DNA from 2 places in the Marinobacter sp. OP 3.4 genome. Region 1 is predicted to be linked to the other one. Evidence: riboswitches for the same ligand, from Rfam matches in the RefSeq annotation. Region 1 holds a riboswitch; the other holds the start of a gene.
The links. A riboswitch is a leader RNA that binds a small molecule or an ion and turns the genes downstream of it on or off. The one in region 1 is predicted to bind cobalamin.
Positions count from the first base shown of each region.

Region 2: it holds a riboswitch for cobalamin, as region 1 does, so the genes downstream of both, RO069_RS02965 (TonB-dependent receptor domain-containing protein) here and RO069_RS21435 (ribonucleoside-diphosphate reductase subunit alpha) in region 1, are expected to answer to the same signal.

Region 1 covers NZ_JAVVLT010000122.1:94,848-102,397, reverse strand. The annotation lists gene RO069_RS21440 (ribonucleotide-diphosphate reductase subunit beta) at 52-1,110, opposite strand; gene RO069_RS21435 (ribonucleoside-diphosphate reductase subunit alpha) at 1,225-3,978, opposite strand; cobalamin riboswitch at 4,337-4,552, opposite strand; gene RO069_RS21430 (Crp/Fnr family transcriptional regulator) at 4,728-5,324, shown strand; gene RO069_RS21425 (YgaP family membrane protein) at 5,428-5,622, shown strand; gene RO069_RS21420 (YeeE/YedE thiosulfate transporter family protein) at 5,633-6,190, shown strand; gene RO069_RS21415 (DUF6691 family protein) at 6,187-6,765, shown strand; gene RO069_RS21410 (bifunctional helix-turn-helix domain-containing protein/methylated-DNA--[protein]-cysteine S-methyltransferase) at 6,813-7,550, opposite strand, start outside.
Region 2 covers NZ_JAVVLT010000018.1:16,841-24,390, forward strand. The annotation lists gene RO069_RS02935 (DUF294 nucleotidyltransferase-like domain-containing protein) at 1-1,459, opposite strand, end outside; gene cobU (bifunctional adenosylcobinamide kinase/adenosylcobinamide-phosphate guanylyltransferase) at 1,574-2,101, shown strand; gene RO069_RS02945 (histidine phosphatase family protein) at 2,107-2,715, opposite strand; gene cobT (nicotinate-nucleotide--dimethylbenzimidazole phosphoribosyltransferase) at 2,712-3,767, opposite strand; gene cbiB (adenosylcobinamide-phosphate synthase CbiB) at 3,910-4,836, shown strand; gene cobD (threonine-phosphate decarboxylase CobD) at 4,833-5,870, shown strand; cobalamin riboswitch at 5,871-6,105, shown strand; gene RO069_RS02965 (TonB-dependent receptor domain-containing protein) at 6,257-7,550, shown strand, end outside.

The sequences.
Region 1 (7,550 bases):
ATGCCGCCATCGGGTGTCGGTGCTATTCCTCCGACGCCCGATGGTCCCTGCTTACCACTCCAGTTGCGCCCCGGTCTGGTACTCGATCACCCGGGTCTCGAAGAAGTTCTTCTCCTTGCGCATGGTGGCCTGTTCGTCCAGCCAGGGGGAGACGTTCTTCGCTCCGGGGAAGGGTTCTTCCAGCCCGACCGTCCGTGCGCGGCGGTTGGCGACGAAGCGGAACTGCTCGTGGTGGTATTCGGCGGAATAGCCCAGGATCGGGTCCCGCAGGATGTAGTTGGCGTAGTCCCGCTCGGCGGCTTCGGACTCGTCCCACATGTCGCGCACGGCTTTGGGGTCGAGGGTGATATTTTCTTCCTCCAGGATCTGGTTGACCACTTTCAGGCCGAAGGAGAAGTGCATGGCCTCGTCCCGCAGGATGTACTGGAGCTGTTCACCGGTGCCGCGCATCAGGCCCCGGCGCTGCAGGGCGAAGATGGGGCTGAAGCCGTTGTAGAACCAGGCACCCTCGAACACGGCGGCGAAGAACAGGTAGGACATGATGAATTCCTGCAGGTCGTCGCGGTTACGCAGGTTCATGTCGGAGCGCATGGCGGCGTCCAGGCGGCGGTTGGCCATCTGGATCTTGCCGTTGATCGCCGGCACCACGCGGTAGCGGTTGTAGATTTCGCTCTGATCGAGGTTGAGGGTTTCGATGCAGTGCTGGTAGGCCCAGGTGTGCATGGCTTCCTCGTAGACCTGGCGGGCCTGGTAGATCTGCAGTTCCGGGGCGCTCATCTTTTCCATCACCGCCAGGCCGATGTTGCGCATGGCGAGGATGTCGGAGGTGGTGAGGTAGGCCAGTACGTTCTCGTAGACGTGTTTTTCCGCCGGGTTGAGGCGGTGGTGGTAGTCGTGGACGTCCTGGGCCATGTTGACGTCCAGGGGGGTCCAGTGGTTCTTGTTGGCGTTCATGAAGTACTCCCAGGCCCAGGGGTACTTGAACGGGGCCAGCTGGTTGATGTCGGTTTCGCCGTTGATGACGCGTTTGTCGTCGACGTTGACCGGGGCCGGGCCTTCGGTGTTGGTGGGTTTGCTTTCGGGTTTTGGTTCGTCGTCCCAGTTCAGCATGGGGATCTCCTTTGGAAAACGGGCTACCAGAATGCTGGTGTTAGCCCCTCTCCCTCCAGGGGAGAGGGGATGTACAGGCCGGACTTATCAGTGGCTTCTAGCGCTAGTGGATGTTTACTGACACGCCTCGCAGTCGGGGTCGTCAATGCTGCATACCTGTGGCTGTGGCGCGGCGACCGGTGCGGTCTTCTCAGCGCCCGTGGCACCCAGGGAGCGCAGGTAGTAGGTGGTTTTCAGGCCGCGTTCCCAGGCGAGCTGGTAGAGCGCATCCAGTTTCCTGCCGTTGGGTTCGGCCATGTACAGGTTCAGGCTCTGGGCCTGGTCCAGCCATTTCTGGCGTCGGGAGGCGGCCTCCACCAGCCAGCGGGCGTCGATTTCGAAGGCGGTGGCGTAGCGGGCCTTAAGTTCGTCCGGGATGCGGTCGATCTGCTGAACGCTGCCGTCGAAGTACTTGAGGTCGTTGACCATGACGTTGTCCCAAAGGCCCTCGGCCTTGAGGTCGCGGACCAGGGAGGGATTCACTACGGTGAATTCGCCGGACAGGTTCGATTTGACGAACAGGTTCTGGTACGCCGGTTCGATGGACTGGGAGACGCCCACGATGTTGGAGATGGTGGCCGTGGGCGCGATGGCCATGACGTTGCTGTTGCGCATGCCGTTCTTCGCGATCAGCTCGCGCACCGGGGTCCAGTCCAGGCGGACGCTGGTGTCCACGCTGAGGTCGCCTTCCCGGCGGTTTTCCTTCAGGCGGTTGACGGAGTCGATGGGCAGGATGCCCTGGTGCCACAGGGAGCCTTCGTAGCTTTCGTAGGCGCCGCGCTCGCCAGCCAGTTCGGCGGAGGAGCGGATGGCGAAGTAGCTGATCTGCTCCATGGCCACGTCGGCGAATTCCACGGCTTCCGGGCTGGCGTAGGGTACGCCGAGTTTGTACAGGGCGTCCTGGAAGCCCATCAGGCCGAGGCCCACCGGGCGGTGGCGCAGGTTGGAGTTGCGGGCCTGCGGCACGGCGTAGTAGTTGATGTCGATGACGTTATCCAGCATGCGGACCGCGCGGCTGACGGTGCGTTCCAGGCGCTGCACGTCCAGTTCGCTATCTTTCACGTGGGCGGCCAGGTTGACGGAGCCCAGGTTGCACACGGCGATTTCGTCCTCGCTGGTGTTGAGGGTGATCTCGGTGCACAGGTTGGAGCTGTGGACCACGCCCCGGTGCTGCTGGGGCGAGCGCAGGTTGCAGGGGTCCTTGAAGGTGATCCACGGGTGGCCGGTTTCGAACAGCACGGTGAGCATCTTGCGCCAGAGCTGCTTGGCGGAGACTTTCTTGGACAGTTTGATCCGGCCCTGCTCCGCCAGCGCCTCGTAGTGCTCGTAGCGCTCGCGGAACTCGTTACCGTACAGGTCGTGCAGGTCGCCCACGTCGCTGGGGGAGAACAGGGTCCAGTCCTGGTCGTTGCGCATGCGCTCGATCAGCAGGTCCGGCACCCAGTTGGCGGTGTTCATGTCGTGGGTGCGGCGGCGTTCGTCCCCGGTGTTCTTGCGCAGCTCCAGGAATTCCTCGATGTCCAGGTGCCAGCTTTCCAGGTAGGCGCACACCGCGCCCTTGCGCTTGCCACCCTGGTTGACAGCGACAGCGGTGTCGTTGACCACTTTCAGGAAGGGCACCACGCCCTGGCTCTGGCCGTTGGTGCCCTTGATGTGGGAGCCCAGGGCGCGCACCGGGGTCCAGTCGTTGCCCAGGCCGCCGGCCCACTTGGACAGCATGGCGTTGTCGCGGATGGCGCCGTAGATGCTTTCCAGGTCGTCCTGCACGGTGGTCAGGTAGCAGGAGGACAGTTGCGAGTGGCGGGTGCCGCTGTTGAACAGGGTCGGCGTGGACGCCATGTAGTCGAAGCTGGACAGCAGGTCATAGAACTCGATGGCGCGGGCGTTGGGGTCGTCCTCCCGCAGGGCCAGGCCCATGGCCACGCGCATGAAGAACACCTGGGGCAGTTCCAGCCGAGCCTTGTCCCAGTGCAGGAAGTAGCGGTCGTACAGGGTCTGCAGGCCCAGGAAGCCGAACTGCTGGTCCCGCTCCGGCTGCAGGGCCTCGCCCAGGCGTTCCAGGTCGAAGGCGGCCAGCGCTTCGTCCAGCAGTTCGTAACGGATGCCTTCGTGGATAAAGGCGGTCAGGGCCTGGGGATAGACCTCGGCGAGACTCTGCTGGGTCGACAGCCCCAGGGCGCCGGTGGTTTCCAGGCGAAGTTGCTCCAGCAGCAGGCGGGCGGTGACGGCGCTGTAGTCCGGCTCCTGCTCGATGCGGCCACGGGCGGTCATCACCAGGGCGGAGAGTACCTCGGTTTCGTCGATGCCGTCATAGAGGTTGCGCAGGGCGTCTTCCACCAGGGAGTCGCCGTTGATGCCTTCCAGACCGGTGGCCGCCTGTTCCACCTGCAGTTTCATCAGGCCCAGGTCCAGGGGGGCGATCTCGCCGCTGGCCTTTTTCACGGTCAGGTGCGGGTGGGCCTCCACAGGCTCGTCGATAGCGCGCTGGCGGGCGTGTTCTTCCCGGTAGAGCACGTAGGCCCGGGCCACTTTCTGTTCGCCACCGCGCATCAGGGCCAGTTCCACTTGGTCCTGAATGTCCTCGATATGGACCTTGCCGCCGGCCTTCAGGCGTCGGCTGATGGCCTGGGTCACCTGGTCGGTGACATCCTGGACGGCATGGTTGATATGGGCGGAACCGGCGGCCTGGTCACCTTCCACGGCCAGGAAGGCCTTGGTGACGGCGACACTGATCTTGGACGCATTGAAGCTGACCAGGGTGCCATTGCGCTTGATAACCTGAAGGGATTCGGTGGCGGCCTGCGGGGCTTCGGCCAGGGCGGTGGACATGGGTGTTCTCCTTTACAACGCGTTGGGATTACGAGACTTCGCGTTGCAGGAGATTCAGAGGCAGGATCGGATAACCGATCACCGGAACCTGCGGGTTTTGCCCCCTCTCCCCTGGAGGGAGAGGGGGGAGAGATTAACTCCGGAGTCCGCCGCTTTCCCCCTCTCCCTAACCCCGCTCCGCGCCCCGGCCATTTGCCAGAGCCAAATGGCGTTCAGGCGGACGAAGCGATGCTTCGTTTTTCCCGCCTTCACCCCACCAGGGGAGAGGGGATAAAAAGAGTTGCCCGCAAGCTGCCGCCAACGACATTTGGCCGTCGTGGCCGCAAGAATCTGTCTGCTCACCTTATAAACGCGAAGGCTCGACATTCTGTCCAGGGCAGGTCTTCGGACTCAGGGGCAGGAACCTGTCGGTTCAGCCTTACGGACGACTTCCCGGCGTTTGCCAGTGTCATGGTGCCCGTTCGTTCCCCAATACCGCTGCGCGTCAGTTCCGGATTCTCACCGGATTCCCGATACCAGGTGGTGACACTTTGATCACTACATTTGGTATGCAGCCAAGGACACCATCACTATATACGGGATTTTTATCCTTAACAAATTACCAAAGCCAATCGATGGGGGGCTGGCGCCACCACCCTCCCTATCGTATTGGGGGCGGCCCTGTTTACCCCGGCGGGACAACGGATGACAATCACGCGGAACCGTCTATTCTCATGCCCTGGAAGGGCCGAGTTCAGCAGGAGACTACCTTGTCCATCGCGCATTATTTCAATGGCTATCACGATATCCGCATTCCGGCGGGTCAGCCGGTGCTCCATCAGGGCGACGAGTGCCTTAACTATTTTCTGCTGACGGCAGGGTCGGTGCGGCTATTCACCCGCTCTGCCCGCGGCCGGGAAGTCACCCTCTATCACGTGCGACCAGACAGCATCTGCGTGCTCACCACCAGTTGCCTGCTGGGAGGCCGGCGCTTTCCCGCCGAGGCGGTGGCCGACACCGACCTCAGGGTCCGGATGATGCCCAAGGCCCGCTTCGATGACCTGATGGAGACCGCCCCAAGCTTTCGCGACGCTGTATTCCAGAGCCTTGCCCAGCGTATGGACAGCCTGATCCAGACTATCGAGAAACTGGCCCTGGAGCCCATTGACGTTCGTATCGCCAAATACCTGCTGTCCTTCGATACGGCGCTGATACAAACCACCCATCAACTGGTTGCCTCCGAAGTGGGCACCGCCCGGGAAGTGGTCAGCCGCCACCTGAAGCAACTGGCGGACAAGGGCATGATCCAGCCGGAACGGGGCGCCATCCGCATACTCGACCCGGATGCGCTGGCCAAACTGACCTGAATCAAATTCGATCGAACTTTTCCATCCCTCGGTGACTTAGTTACAGACCGGCACCAACCGCCCGCCCAGAATATCCCCATCAACACACGGGGAGGGTTACACCATGTCCAAGAACGAAGGCGCCATTGATCGCACCCTGCGGGTACTTGCTGGCCTGGCACTGCTGAGTCTCACGGTTGTCGGCCCGCAGAGCCTGTGGGGACTTATCGGTATCGTACCGCTGCTGACCGGCCTGGTGGGCTTCTGCCCGCTGTACCGGGTACTGGGCATCAGCACCTGTCCGGTGAAGAGCCGGTAGGAGGCATATCATGTACTGGAACTGGAAAATCAGCGGCCTGGCGCTGGCCGGCGTCTTCCTGCTGGCTGTCGTGCTGGTCAAACCCATTGGCGTGTCCACGCAGTTCGTGATCTTCGACGGGCTGGTGGCGTCCTGGTTCAATCCGACCCTGGTTGTTGAGGACGCTACCTCCGCCAGCGGTTACGCCAGTAGCAACGCCTACCTGAACAAATCCGGCGGCAAGTACGCCGAAGCCATTGCCAACCCGCTGAACTACAGCTTTGTGTTCGTGATCGCCATGGTGGTGGGCGGTTTCCTGGGCCGGCGCTTCCAGAGCCGTGGGCAGGATCCGGTACCGCCGTTCCACCGCGCCCGCTTCGGACAGACCCCGGCAATGCGCTACGGGCTGGCCTTTGCTGGCGGCATCCTGGTGCTCTGGGGGGCAAGGCTGGCCGGTGGCTGTACCAGTGGCCATATGATGAGCGGCATGATGCAGACCGCCGTCAGCGGTTACCTGTTCGCCCTGGCCGCCTTTGCCTTTGCGGTACCCACCGCGCTGTTGCTCTACCGTGATGGAGGGAACACATGATGACTCTGTTTCTTGCGATTATCCTGGGCCTGCTGTTTGGCTTCGTACTGCAGCGGGTCGGTGCCGCCGATCCACAGAAGATCGTGGGCATGCTGACACTGACCGACATGCACCTGGCCAAGGCCATCCTGCTGGGTATCGGGGTGTCTTCGATTGTCCTGTTCGCCGGCCTTTGGCTGGGGCTGATCGACGCCAGTCACCTGTCCATCAAGAGCGCCTATACCGGGGTACTGGTGGGCGGTGCCATCCTCGGCATCGGCTGGGCCGTGGCCGGCTACTGCCCGGGCACCGGACTGGTGGGCATGGGCTCCGGTCGCCTGGACGGCCTGTTCTTCGTGCTGGGCGGTTTGGTGGGGGCAGCCATCTTCACCCTGGGCTTTGGTGCGATACAGGACAGCATGCTGTTCAACAGCCTGTTCGGTGGCAAGGCCACCCTGACCACCGCCGATAGCCGGCAATGGCTGGCCATCCTGCTGGGTGTGGGCTTCGTTGCCCTGGCGGCGCTGCTCGGCATGCGACTCCGTCCGACCGTAGTGCACAGGTCCACAGCCTCGAAGGGGCTGGCAAAGCACTGACGGCTGATCAACGGGTGGGCCACCCTGTCTTCAGGGCGGTCCACACCTCAGGCCGTTACGGCCTCCGGCTCGGCCCGCAAACGCTCCCAGGCCTGGATTACCCGCTTGCGGTTCGGCCCCCACCGGTAACCACCGAGGGCGCCACTTTGCTGGATCACCCGATGGCAGGGAATCAGCAGGGCCACCGGGTTCACCCCAACAGCATTGCCCACCGCCCGTGATGCCCGGGGGTATCCCAGGGAGCGGGCGATATCCCCATAGCTGACCACCGCGCCGTAGGGAATGTTCATCAGCGCACGCCAGACGGCAATCTGGAAATTGGTGCCGGACACCCGGATGGAGATGGGGCCTTCCGCCCGCTCCTCCGGCCGGCCCAGCATGCGGGCCACCACCGGCTCGGTGGCGGCGGCGTCCTCTACCAGGGTGCTTGCGGGCCAGTCCGTCCTGAGTTGTGCCAGTTCAGTCTCCAGGTCGGAGTAGCCGAGGAAGGCGGCCCGGCACACACCCCGGTCGGTGCGCGCCACCAGCAGTTCTCCGAAAGGCGACTCATGGACACCGTAGCTGATGCGCACCCCCTCGCCCCTGGTTTTGAACTCGCCGGGAGTTACCGCTTCCAACTGGACAAAATGGTCGTGCAGCCGCGACCCGCCACTGAGGCCGATGTCGAGCGCCGTGTCCAGCAGCGAGCGGGATTCCGCCAGTAACGCCTTGCTGTGCTCCAGGGTCAGCACCTGCAGGAAGCGCTTCGGCGAGGTCCCGGCCCAACGGGTGAACAGCCGCTGAAA
Region 2 (7,550 bases), on a different contig from region 1:
TGCGGTTAATGGCGTTACGGGCCATCATGGACAGGAAGCGCTGACTGTTCTGGGCCTTGGTGGCAATCAGGTCCTGCAGGGCCTTGGCGTAGCTCATTTCACCGTGCACCCCATCCAGGTCGAAGAAGATGTTGCTGTTCAGCAGGGCCTCCGCCTTGGGGTTCTCGATCCAGTCGGTGAAATAGCCCTTCCAGACCGACAGCGGCTGGCGCCACTGTTTGTTGGTGGCCATGATATCGCCGGTGCAATAGGCGTAGCCGCATTGCGCCAGGCCATCGCTGACGAACTTGGCCAGGGCCAGGAAATACTCGTCGTGCTGTTCGGGGTCGAAACTGTCATCCAGCACCATGGCGTTGTCCTGGTCGGTGACGATCAGTTGCTCGTCCCGTGCCATGGAGCCCAGCGCCAGGAAGCAGTAGGGCACCGGCGGTGGTCCCAGTTTTTCCTCCCCCAGTTCCAGCAGGCGCTGGGTGAAGCTGCGACCGATGCCGGCCATGGCACTGCCGATCATGTGGGAGTTGGCGTCCTCGTGGACCATGCGGATGAAACTGGCCTTCACATCCTTGCTGACCGCCTTCAGCCCCTCCACATCCTGCTGGCGATAGATGTTGCTGACCACGTACAGGCTGTTCTGGGACTCGTACTTCATGATGTCCGACAGGGCGATGACACCCCGGGGTTTGCCGTGGTCCATCACCGGCAGGTGGTGCACATTGTTGTGCAGCATCATCAGCATGGCCTCGAAAATATAGGCGTCGGCACGAATGGTGATCAGCTCCCGGGACATGATGTCGGCGACGGGCGTTTCCGAGGGCAGGGCATCAGCCACGGCGCGGGAACGCAGGTCCCGGTCGGTGATGATGCCCACCAGGTCACCCTCATGCTCGCCGCTGCCCTCCACCAGTGGCAGTGCCGACACGCGCTCTTTGGTCATGATGTGGGCGGCTTCCTGCAGGCGGACGGTGGAGGCGGCCATCACCGGTTCCCGGTTGATCAGCCGGGATACCTTTGAGGTCATCAGTTCATTGCCCTTCTGCGACTGGTTGACGGCGGTGCGCAGGCGGCTCTGGTCCTCGAGTTCCACGAAATCCGCGAACGCATCCTGGGTGTCGAACAGGTGCTGGAACATGGACAGGGGGATCAGGTACACCAGGGTGTCTTCCAGGGCGGTGGCCGGGAAGCGGACCTGGCGCCCGGTGAGCAGGCCGAACTGGCCGAAGAGCTCGCCTTCCCCCAGACGGCTGTAGAGTTCGCCCGAGCGCCGGTAAAGTTCCACCGCGCCGCTGCGGATGTAGTGGAGGTCGGTATTCTTCTGGCCCAGCTCCAGGATCCGGGAGCCGGCCCGGAAGTAGGCAATTTCGATGCTGCCGGCGATGTCGTCCAGCACGGACTCGGGCAGCCCGTCGAAGGGGGCATGCTGTTGCATGTGATTCCGGATGTCGATCAGTTCCGCTTGCATTGTCGGGCCTGTATTCCTGTACTGACGTTTGGGTTCCCGGAGGTTGCCTGGTGGCCGCTCTGGCCCGCCAGGGTCAATTTATGCAATATAGCAGGCCAACAAGGGGGGCGGCGAATGAGCAATAAGGCCAATAAGGTACTGGTACTGGGCGGCGTCCGGTCAGGCAAGTCGGCACTGGCGGAGCGCCTGGCCGGCCAGACTGGCGGACCGGTGGTCTACCTGGCGACCGCCACGGCGGGCGATGAGGAGATGGCGGACCGCATTGCCCGGCACCAGCAGCAGCGGCCCGACGACTGGGGGCTGGTGGAGGAGCCGGTGGACCTGGCGGCGGTGCTGGAGACCCAGGGGCAACAGCAGCCCGCCCCCGGACTGCTCATTGACTGCATGAGCCTGTGGATGAACAACCTGCTGCAGGAACCGCAACACCGGTTTTCCGGCCATCGCCAGGCCTTCCTGGATACCCTGTCGGACTACCCGGGGCCGGTGGTGATTGTCAGCAACGAAGTGGGGCTGGGCATCATCGGCATGGATTCGCTCACCCGACGCTTTGCCGATGAGCTGGGGTGGCTCAACCAGGACCTGGCCAACCGTTGCGACCGGGTGATCATGAGTGTCGCCGGGCTGGAGTTGCCCCTCAAGTGATGGCCCTAACCCTCAAGCAAGCCGTGGCTGAGCAGGCAGGCCAGCCGGCCATGGGGTGACTCGTCCAGCCGGATGCGGCTGCGGCTGGCGTAGGGTACCGCTACCGTGCGGAAGGCCGCCTCCAGGGGTGTTTCCAGGATGTCCGCGAGAACCATGCGGACAACCCCGCCATGACAAACCACCAGTATTCTCTTTCCGGCCAGTTGCCGGTTCCAGTGGTGCCAGGCTTCCGTCACCCGCGCCTGGAACGCTGCCAGGGATTCACCGCCCGGGGGCGGGTGGTCCACCGGGTTGTCCCAGAACCGTTGCAGCGCTTCGCCCCAGGTGGTCATCACCTGTGCCGTGGTGTGGCCTTCCCAGTCGCCGAAGCCGATCTCCCGCAGGCGTGGCTCGGTGTAAAGGGGAACGCCGAGGCGCTCCGACTGTTCCCGGGCGAATTCCGCACACCGGAGGAGGGGGGAGGTGACAATCGCGTCCCAGTGCTCCCCGTCGCCTATCGCCCCGCGCATCTGCTGCCAGCCGGTGGCGCTCAGGGGATGGTCGGTCTGGCCCCGGAACATGGGGCCGCCTTCCGGCTCGCCATGGCGGATCAGGTCGATCAGGGTGGTGGTCATGACCGGTTACTCACGCCGGCATCGTCGAAGGTGGCCATGGCGTTGTGCAGGGCGCAGGCGGAGCGCAACAGGGGCACGGCGACGGCGGCGCCACTGCCTTCCCCCAGGCGCATGCCCAGGTCCAGCAGGGGCGTGGCCTCCAGGGCGTCGAGCACCCTCTGGTGGCCGGGTTCCGCGGAGCGGTGGCCGAACAGGAGCCAGTCCCGCACCCGGGGTTGCTGGCGCACGGCCACCAGGGCGGCGGTGGACACGATAAAGCCATCCACCAGTACCGGAATCCGCCGTTGCGCGGCACCCAGGATGGCCCCGGCGAGGGCGGCGATCTCCAGGCCGCCCAGGGACCGGAGTACTGCCAGCGGATCGCGGTCCCGGCCATGGCGGGCCAGGGCGCGGGTGACCACCTCCGCCTTGTGGGTCAGCCCCTGGGCATCCAGGCCGGTACCGGGCCCGACCAGGTTCCCCGGGGATTCGTCCAGCAGGGCACAGGCCAAAGCCGCGGCGGACGTGGTATTGCCGATGCCCATATCACCGCCGATAAACAGGTGGGCACCGTTGCTGGCGGCCCGTTCCACGGCCTCGTCCCCGGCGGCCAGGGCGGCCATTGTCTGGGCATCCGTCATGGCCGGCTCCCGGGCCAGGTTGGCGGTGCCCGGGGCAATGGGCTGGTGGCGGACGCCTTCCAGCTCCCGGTCCAGTGGGGTGACGGTTCCCAGGTTGACCACATCCAGGCTGGCGCCCAGTTCCCTGGCCAGCACGCTGATGGCGGCGCCGCCACCGGCGAAGTTGGCCACCATCTGGGCCGTTACCGCCTGGGGAAACGCGGAGATGCCCTCATCACAGACACCGTGGTCGGCGGCAAACACGGTGATGGCGATGCGATCCATAACCGGCCGGTCGCTGCCCTGCAGGGCGCAGAGTGCCACCGCCAGGGATTCAAGCTGGCCCAGTGAGCCGGGAGGCTTGGTCAGCACCGCCTGCCGCCGAAGGCCCCGGTCGCGGGCGTCGGCGTCCGGTTGCGGGGGTGGTGTGGTCCAGGCGGGGGGCAGGGTCATGGTGGTCATCCGTCATTGATCAGGGGCGAAAATGGTCGGATGTGCGCCGGTCAGTGTCAAGAACGCCTCTGCCTGACGTAGACTGTGACTCTTTTATGGATTCTTTATATCGATACGGGGAATCAGGCGATTGAACGGGATGATCGAACCGGTGCTGGTGTGTGCCGTGGCGCTGCTGTTGGATCAGGGGCTGGGGGAACCCCGTCGCCGGCACCCGGTGGTGGGCTTTGGCAACCTGGCGTCCCGGCTTGAATGGCGCCTTAACAGGCAGCCCGGCGCCGGGCTCTGGCGGGGGCTGCTGGCGGTAACGGTACTGGTCGTTCCCCTGACCCTGGTGGCCTGGCTGGCGGTCTGTCTCGCCCCGTCATGGCTGGTGCCAGTGCTGGAGGCGGTCGGCTTGTGGCTTGCCCTGTCCCTGCGGGGGCTGCGAGAGCACGGGCTGGCCGTGGCGGCACCACTGGAACGACACGACCTGGACGGCGCGCGCCAGGCGGTGGGCGGCATTGTCAGTCGCAATGCCCGGCGGCTGGATGAACAGGGTGTCGCCACCGCCGCCACCGAATCCATGCTGGAGAACGGCGCCGACGCCGTCTTCGCCAGCCTGTTCTGGTTCCTGCTGGCCGGGCTGCCCGGGGTGTTGCTGCACCGCATGGTGAATACCCTGGATGCCATGTGGGGTTACCGTAATGAGCGGTTCCTGACCTTCGGGCGGGTGGCGGCCCGCCTGGACGATGTCATGAACTGGGTGCCGGCCAGGCTGACCGCGCTGACCTATGCCCTGCTGGGGGATACCCGCCAGGCCCTGCGGTGCTGGCGGACCCAGGCCGCCGCCTGGGAGAGCCCCAACGCCGGGCCGGTAATGGCGGCGGGGGCCGGTGCCCTCAATATTACCCTGGGCGGCCCGGCACCCTACGGTGACCGGCTTCGCCCGCGCCCGGTACTGGGGGTCGGCGGGGCGGCCACTGCCGGGTCGATTCGTGAGGCACTGCGGTTGGTCACCCGGGGTGCCTGGCTCTGGGTGGCGCTGCTGGCGTTCGGTGCCATGATGTTCACGGGAGGTAACGGATGAGCGCGACACCCACCCATGGCGGGCGCCTGATCGAGGCGGCCCGTCGCTGGGGTATTCCACTGGATCACTGGCTGGACCTGTCCACCGGCATCAACCGGCAGGGCTGGAAGGTGCCGCCGTTGCCGGACTACCTGTGGCGCCAGCTCCCGGAGGAAGACGACGGCCTGGATACGGTAATCCGTGGCTGGGCCGGTGCCCCCGGCAACGCCGGCTGTCTGCCGGTACCGGGCAGCCAGGCCGCCATCCAGACGCTGCCATTGCTGCGCTCCCCCTGCCGGGTGGGTGTGCCCGCCCCGGGCTTTGAGGAACACGCCCGTTGCTGGGCCCTGGCCGGGCATGAGGTGGTGCCCGTCAGCCTGGCGCAGGTGGAATCCGGCGATGACTGGTTGGGCGACCTGGACGTGATGGTGTGGATCAACCCCAATAATCCCACCGGCATGACCGTCTCCCGGGAACGGCTGCTGGACTGGCACGCCGAGCTGGTGGGCCGCGACGGCTGGCTGGTGGTGGACGAGGCCTTTGCCACCAGCTACCGGGGCATCAGCCTGGTGCCCATGTCTTCCGCGCCGGGGCTGGTGGTGCTGCAATCCCTGGGCAAGTTCTTCGGCCTGGCCGGGGTGCGTGCGGGGGCGGTTTTTGCGGAACCGGCGATCACCGGTGCCCTGGCGGCCCGCCTGGGGCCCTGGTCCCTGAGCTCGCCGGCCCGTTACCTCATGGCCCGGGCCCTCAAGGATACCCTCTGGCAACAGCGGACGGCGGAGCGTCTGCAGGCGGACAGCGACCGCCTCGACCGGTTACTGCAGGACGCCGGCCTGCCCGCCACACGGGGCACCATCCTGTTCCGTTACCTGGAGCATCCGAAGGCGCAACTCATGGTGGATTTCCTGGCCGGTCGCGGCATCCTGGTGCGCTATTTCGACAATCCGTCGGCCCTGCGCATCGGCCTGCCCGGTGATGCCTTCGAGTGGGAGCGGCTGGAGCGGACCCTGCAACACCTGATGAATGTCGTTGACCAGCACAGGTCGGATTGCTAGCCTGTCGCCCTGTTTTCAGGTATCCCGAAGTCCACTTCGGGTGAAACGGGAAGTCGGTGCGCCCTGAACAGGCAAGTCCGACGCTGCCCCCGCAACGGTAATTGAGTCCGGGAGTTCCATAACCTCCCACGGATAGCCACGACGCCACTGTGCCACCGGCATGGGAAGGCGGTTATCCGGGATGCTCCGACATCCGCTCAAAAGCCCGGAGACCGGCCTGTAAACACACCTGGTGCTGCGGAGGGCGGCAATGGTGGGTGAACCGGCGAGTCTTTCCCTTTATCTGGCCCCTGCCCACCCTGCCTTTGGGCCATTTCCTCCCTGACTTTCGCAGCAATGTTGTTTCCACCGTGCGGGGACGCGCGGTTAGTCAGCGAGATCCGAACATGCCTTTTTCCGACCCGGCCAGCAAGCGTCGCCTGGCGTTTCCTGCCCTTGTACTGCTCCCACTGTCCGTTACCGCCGCCGAAACAGAGGCGGGTGACCCCATTTATGCCGCCATTGATCCCATTGTGGTCACCGCCACCGTGGGGCCGCGCACCGTGGGGGAGAGCCTGTCGTCCGTGACCGTGATCGACGAGGAGCAGATCCGCAGGCAGCAGCCGGCGGAGTTCAAGGACCTGCTGCGCAGCCAGCCGGGCATCAACGTGATCAGCAATGGCTCCTTCGGCAAGAACACCAGTGTCTACACCCGGGGCACCGGCAGCGAGTCCACCATCTTCCTGGTGGATGGCATCCGCCTGCGTTCCTCCACCAGCGGCAGCGCGCCCTGGCAGTACTTTCCCGTGGACCTGGTGGACCGGGTTGAAATCGTGCGCGGGCCGCGCAGCTCCCTGTACGGTGCCGACGCTGTCGGTGGCGTGATCCAGGCCTTTACCCACGAGCCCGTTCAGGATGGCCACCGGGGCTGGGTTGAAGCCGGTGCCGGCAACTTCGACACCCAGATGGGCTCCGGCGGTATTTCCGCCCGGTCAGGCAACACCCGGTTCAGCCTGAGTGGTGTGCACAAGGAAACCGACGGCACCGAGATTATCGAAGGCGGTGATGACAAGGGCTTCCGCAATACCGCCGGTATCGCCAAGGTGACCCACGAACTGGAGAACGGCGGCGAGGCCGGCCTGCTGCTGATGCAGTCCGAGGGCAACAACGAATTCGAGGGCGGTGACACCGACTATATGATCCGCCTGGCCGGTTTCCGCCTGACGACCCCGGTGAGCGACTACTGGGACACCGCGATCCAGGTTTCCGAGGCCCGTGACGAGCAGGACAACTTCCGTGACTCCGGCGACTCGGTGTTCAACACCACCGCACGCACCGCGCGCTGGGAAAACACCGTCTACTTCAGCAGCCACGAGCTGGCCTTGGGCGCGGAACTGCTCAGCGAGAAAGTGAACAGCACCACCGACTACGACGAGGACAGCCGCACCAACGCCGCCGCCTTCAGCCAGTTGCGTCTCGGTTTCGGGCCTACCGATGTGCAGGTCAGCCTGCGGCTGGATGACAACGAAGCCTACGGTCGTGAGGAAACCGGCGGTATTGCCCTCGGCCATGCCTTCGATGACTACCACCGGGTTCGCGCCAGCTACCAGACTTCCTTCCGGGCACCCACCTTCAACGATCTGTACTACCCGCTGGAAACCTACGATTTCGGCGGTTCCTACGCCGGTAATCCGGACCTGG